DNA from 2 places in the Anoxybacillus eryuanensis genome. Region 1 is predicted to be linked to the other one. Evidence: predicted binding sites of a transcription regulator. Region 1 holds the regulator's gene; the other holds the start of a gene.
The links. The regulator Rex, encoded in region 1, represses fermentation and respiration genes when NADH is low (regulators of the CRP and FNR family bind a similar motif). The targets are predictions, from matches to a motif close to TTGTGAAATATTTCACAA.
Positions count from the first base shown of each region.

Region 2: the regulator Rex is predicted to act here: its motif matches at 1,518-1,535, upstream of HNQ84_RS12335 (cytochrome ubiquinol oxidase subunit I).

Region 1 is NZ_JBPODS010000021.1:3,690-6,866, forward strand. Features, by position in the region: gene HNQ84_RS13825 (ABC-F family ATP-binding cassette domain-containing protein) at 1-1,470, opposite strand, end outside; gene HNQ84_RS13830 (redox-sensing transcriptional repressor Rex) at 1,698-2,333, shown strand; gene HNQ84_RS13835 (YdiK family protein) at 2,343-2,516, opposite strand; gene HNQ84_RS13840 (CPBP family intramembrane glutamic endopeptidase) at 2,513-3,177, opposite strand, start outside.
Region 2 is NZ_JBPODS010000014.1:49,912-53,088, reverse strand. Features, by position in the region: gene cydB (cytochrome d ubiquinol oxidase subunit II) at 1-163, opposite strand, end outside; gene HNQ84_RS12335 (cytochrome ubiquinol oxidase subunit I) at 153-1,502, opposite strand; gene HNQ84_RS12330 (DUF1540 domain-containing protein) at 1,680-1,835, opposite strand; gene HNQ84_RS12325 (DUF2325 domain-containing protein) at 2,007-2,297, shown strand; gene HNQ84_RS12320 (diverged REC-like domain-containing protein) at 2,294-2,746, shown strand; gene HNQ84_RS12315 (ribonucleotide-diphosphate reductase subunit beta) at 2,760-3,177, opposite strand, start outside.

The DNA.
Region 1 (3,177 bases):
GGTCCCAGGATATTCAATGAGTGCTTGTTCTAGCACTTCTTTGCTATCTAAATCCAAATGGTTTGTGGGTTCATCTAAAACTAATACGTTCGCTTTTTTCATCATTAGCTTAGCGAGAGCGAGCCGCGCTTTTTCTCCACCGCTTAACGTCTGAACAGGCTTCAATACGTCGTCACCAGAAAATAAAAAGTTTCCGAGAATGGTCCGAATTTCTTTCTCTGTTTTTAATCGATCTTCATCCCACAGCTCGTCGATAACGCGTTTATTAGACGTTAACTCGGCTTGTTCTTGATCATAATAACCGATTTGTACGTTTGTTCCGTAACGCAGCTCCCCTTGTTTTATAGGAAGTCGTTTGACGATCGTTTTTAGAAGAGTCGATTTTCCAATGCCGTTCGGTCCAATCAGTGCAATACTATCCCCGCGAGTGATGCGAAATGAAAGATTTTTTGCGATGATGTGATCGTAACCGATCGCTAAATTGTTGGCTGTTAGCACATCATTTCCGCTTGGCCGTTCGATTTCGAAACGAAATGATGCCGATTTCTCATCACCAAGCGGCTTTTCGATGATGTTCATTTTTTCTAGTTGCTTTCTACGGCTTTGTGCCCGCTTTGTTGTTGAGGCGCGAGCGATATTTCGTTGAATAAAATCTTTTAATTTTGTGATTTCCTCTTGTTGTTTTTCGTACAATTTCAGTTGTTGTTCAAATTGCTCCGCCCGTTGATGTAAGTAGCTTGTATAGTTGCCGACATATTTTTTTATTTTTGTGCGCGACAATTCGTACACTTGTGTGACGATTTGATCAAGAAAATAGCGGTCGTGCGAGACGATGAGAATGGCTCCTGTATAGTTTTTTAAATACTGTTCAAGCCATTGTAATGTTTCCATATCTAAATGGTTCGTTGGTTCGTCTAAAATAAGTAAATTTGGCTTAGTCAGAAGTAGTTTTCCTAGCGCTAGTCTCGTCCGCTGTCCGCCGCTTAATGTTGATACTTTTGTTGTATAATCGTACTGGGAAAAGCGAAGGCCATGAAGAACAGAACGAATATCTGCTTCATATTGATAACCGCCTTTTTCCTTAAATTCCGTTTGTAAACGATCATATTGCTCTAATAGTCTTTCGTAGTCAGCATTATGCAAGCTCATTTGTTGTTCTAGTTCACGCAATTGCTTTTCCATTTGTTGAAGCGGGGCAAAAACATCGAGCATTTCGTCCCAAATAGAGCGATGAGCTTGCAAACCTGTATATTGATCTAAATAGCCGATTGTCACATGTTTCGGCTTTATAATTTCACCTGTATCGTATGACAATTGGCCAGCAATGATTTTTAATAATGTTGATTTTCCTGCGCCGTTTCTCCCAACTAGAGCAATGCGATCTTTTTCTTGTATTTCAAGTTTTATGTCTGATAAAACTTGTTCAGCTCCATATGATTTGGATAGTTGGTTTATTTGTAAAATGATCATCATTTCTCACCTCAATCTTCTTTTGATAGTGTAACGCACTTTCTTCATGTTCGGCAATACTAGTGTGTGAATAACAAATTTGACAAAAATAATAATAAAGGGTACAAAGGAAAGACAGAATGAAAAAAATAGTGTATAGTTTAAAAGTGGAGAGAACTTTTTCGATGTATAGGAGAGAAAAATGAAAGCGCTAACTATTTGTGAAAGGAAATGTGGGGGATTGACTCGTGAACAATGAACAACCAAAAATTCCGCAGGCGACCGCAAAGCGACTACCGTTGTATTATCGTTTTTTGAAAAACTTGCATGCATCAGGAAAGCAGCGTGTATCTTCAGCGGAGTTAAGTGAAGCTGTAAAAGTCGATTCAGCAACGATTCGCCGTGATTTTTCATACTTTGGTGCGCTTGGAAAAAAAGGATACGGATATAATGTGAATTATTTGCTGTCGTTTTTCCGTAAAACGTTAGATCAAGATGAAACGACAGAAGTCGCGTTATTTGGAGTCGGTAATTTAGGGACGGCATTTTTGAACTACAATTTTAGCAAAAACAATAATACGAAAATTGTGATGGCGTTCGATGTAGATCCAGATAAAGTCGGAACAGAAGTCGGAGGAGTTCCAGTTTATCATTTAAATGAATTGGAAGAAAAACTCGGTGGAATTACGGTAGCGATTTTAACTGTTCCTGCTCAGGTTGCTCAGCCGATTACTGACCGACTTGTTCAAAAAGGCATTAAAGGAATTTTAAACTTTACGCCTGCTCGTCTGCATGTGCCAGAGCACATTCGTGTTCATCATATTGATTTAGCGGTCGAATTGCAATCACTCGTTTACTTTTTAAAACATTACGGAAATGAGTAAACCTCCCGTTTATGAGCGGGAGGTTTTTTTCAATAAAGAGCGAATCGCTGTTCCAAAATCAAATGTTGCAATTAGGATGAATAACATCGTCGTTACATCCCAAATACCATCATCGGCACTATCCACAGCAAAATAAGTAAATAAAATTCCCATTAGAAAATAAAACAACGGTTCGGATTTCATGAAAACAGCCTCCAAATCACGAATTGCATTTGTTCTGCTTCGCGCATCATTTTTTCAATTTCTTCAGCGAATAATGTTTGAATGGCGACGACAAAGGTGTTCATGAGCACATGGGCCACAATGGGTACGAGAATACGTTTTGTTTTGACATATAAGAACGCAAATACAAATCCCATTGTTGCATAAAGAAGCAAATGCTCGAATTCTAAATGAACAACAGCAAATAAAAGTGAACTGACAAGGGCTGATAAAAGAAAGTTATATTTTTCATACAACGTCCCAAAAATAATTTTTCGAAAGATGATTTCTTCTAAGATTGGTCCAACGATCGAAGTGACAAGCATAAGTGCTGGTGTGAGCTTTACCATTTCGACGATGCGTCGTGTGTTTTCGGATCCCATTTCGACACCAAAGAGGTGTACTTCGATGTTTGCTGCAATGCCTTGAGCGAAAAGAGCGAGCAAAAACCCCCCAATTGCCCAAAAGATCGACGTTCCAATTGATGCTTGATGGCGATCGTACGAATACTTCATATCTTCTTTCATGAAATAAAGAACGAAAAAAAGAGCAATCGAAAAACTAATAACAGCCCAGTAACCAGAGGCGATCGAAAAAGCTACTTCTTTATTTGATGCGTTAATAAATCCGCTATGTGCGAGCA
Region 2 (3,177 bases), on a different contig from region 1:
ACGGTCCGACAGCTTCTTGGAGTTGATTTCGCTCTTGTCGATTTTTCGTTAAAAACGGAAACAACATCCCCGTGCCTAGCGTATATCCATCTAAAACGAAGTACACCGTCCAAATGAGTCCCCATAGACCAAACCAAATGATCGCCACTGTTTCATGAGACATGTTGAACTTCCCCACCTTTCGTAGCTGTGGTTGTGTATGGTCCCTTTTTCGCATACTTTAACATTAAGTACACGTCAGCAATAAGCAAGATGGTATAAAATAAAACGAGGCTGACAAGTGAGAAAATGATTTGCGAAAGTGAAATTGGTGATACGGCTTCAGCTGTGCGCATTAATCCGTACACTGTCCAAGGTTGGCGACCAACTTCAGCAACAACCCATCCAGCATTAATAGCCACATACGGCAGTAACACAGAATACATCACAAGTTTTAGGAAACGTCGTGATTCCACTAATTTATTTTTGCGATATAAGTAAAATCCGTACCAAAATAGAGCGACAAAATATAAACCGAGTGCGACCATTAAACGAAATGAATAAAAGACGATGTTAACATTTGGACGTTCATCTTTTGGAATTTGATCAAATCCAACGACTTTTCCATCAAACGAATGTGTGTAAAAATAGCTACCGAGCTTTGGAATTGTTAAAAATTCAACGATATTTCGCTCATTTTCTGGGTCGGGAATTTGAATAATGTGAAATGGTAAACTTTCTTTTGTTTCCCAAACCGCTTCAAGCGCTGCACCTTTAGCTGGTTGCATTTTTGCTGCAAACGATGCTGATTTATGACCAATAAATGGTGTCGCTGTTGCTGCGATTAGTCCTAAAATGAGTCCGTATTTAAACGATTTTTTGAAAAACTCGACATGTTGTTTACGCAATAAATGCCATGCGCTAACCGCCATGACAAAAAATGCCCCAACGATATAACAGCTGACAACAGTGTGTACAAACATATGCCAAGCATATGGGTTTGTTACAACTTCCCAAAAGTTTTGTAGTTCGATACGTCCATTTCTTTCAATATACCCAACGGGATTTTGCATAAAACCGTTTGCTGTAATAATCCAAAGTGCTGAAATGTTTGTACCGATTGCAACCATCCAAATTGAAAAGGCACGAAGTTTCGGTGAAATTTTATCTTTTCCGAACAGCCAAATGCCCATAAATGTTGATTCTAAAAAGAAAGCAACGAGCGCTTCAATGGCGAGAGGAGATCCGAAAATATCCCCCATATATTTCGAATACTCAGACCAGTTTGTTCCGAATTGAAATTCCATCGTGATACCTGTGACTACACCGAGAACGAAGTTAATGGCAAATAGTTTCCCCCAAAAGTCTGCCATTTGTCGATAAAGCGGATTTTTTGTTCGCACATGTTGCGTTTCCATCCACGCAAGCAAAACAATAAGCCCAATGGTTAACGGAACGAATAAAAAGTGATAAAAAACTGTAATTGCAAATTGAAAACGGCTTAACAAAAGCACATCGCTCATAAGTCCCCCTCCAACATGTTAAGTATTTTACTATGTATAAGAGTAACCTTAACACGTGAGAAAGAGATGATAGAAATGTTGCAAAACTGTGGCGATAATTTTAAAAAAATGTGTCTATTCATTGTTTTTAACGTCGAAAAATTGGAAAACCCCTTGCGACAGGCAAGGGGTGTTTAATTATTCGCTCGGTTGGAACGTTTTACAGTCTGTTTCTGTCGAGCTCGTTGCTGTTGCACCTGCATGGCTTACGACGTAAATGGCGTCTGCACTACATCGGTTGCCTTGCGACCAAAACTGGCAGTTTTGCACTTCACAAAGTACATCTTTTGCCATGATTATTTCCTCCTTTCTTTATGCTGATGTTAGTGTAGACAAAACATTGGCAAGACATAACATGAAAAAATGAGCAATATTATTGAGAATTTTTATCAATAATATTGACATAGATAATCATTCTCAATTAGAATGAGATTATGGAATATAAAAAAATTTGGAGGGAGTTACATGTCATCATTATTAGTTGTTGGAGCAGATCATTTAGGAAACATTACCGATAAATTAAAAAACTCAGGATTTAAGGAGATTATTCATTTAGATGGCAGGAAAGTGAATATGGTGAAACGACAAATTCCTGAGCACGTTGATATGGTATTTGTTATGACGGATTATATTAACCATAATTTAGCGAAAGTCATTAAACAAAAAGCAAAAGACCAACATAAGCCAATTTATTTTGTGAAACGTTCATGGAGTTCCATCCAATCCGTCATTCAGCAAATGGGGGAAGTGAGATGACATTGTGGCAATCGTTTTTGAATGAAGTGTTAGCTTATCATTACAGCATATGTTCACCTCATCGTTCATCACTTACGTTGCTAAAAGGAATTGAACGGGCAACATCATCGTTTTCGATCGCTTCTTGTGATTCTCCCGTTACATATTATAAAACGATTGCACAAATGACGGATTACTTGCTTCGTTTCGTTGCGAACGATCAGTCTTTTGTTCACATATTAGGTGCTCGTGATGCCTTTATTACCGCATCATGTACGTCTCACATAGGAGTTGTACCATCATGTATGAATGTTTTTGTTGTTGATCATATTTCTTCATTAGATGCATCTCAACAATTTGAAAATCATTTCGGTCAAAAACCGAAAACAATCCGAATATATGATATAATGAAAAATCATTTATCTTATGTTACGTTTACAAGTGAAACATATTGTAAAAAAACCGGGTAGGTTACCCGGTTTTTTACAATTCGTCAAACCCATTAATATCTGTTGTTTTTGTATATGAACGTGGACGGGCTTCGAAAAAGTCCGTTTTGCCTAAGTTCACATTTTCATCGCTAAAGACGCGAATCCAAGGCATACTATTTTCATCTGCATAGTATCGATCATCTAAGCCGAGCATACGCAATCGTTTATTTCCAAGATATTCAATATATTTCTCCATTTCGATGACATCAATGCCATCTATATCGCGCAACACAAAGCGCGACCATTCTGTTTCGTAACGAATGGCTTCGTCGATATAGTCATATATCCACGCAGAAAACGCTCCATCTTCATCAATATATGGATTTTCCCATAACACAGCGCGTACGAGTTGAGAAATAAAGTAGCTATGGCATAGCTCATCTTTATTAATATAGCTAATCATTGTTGAT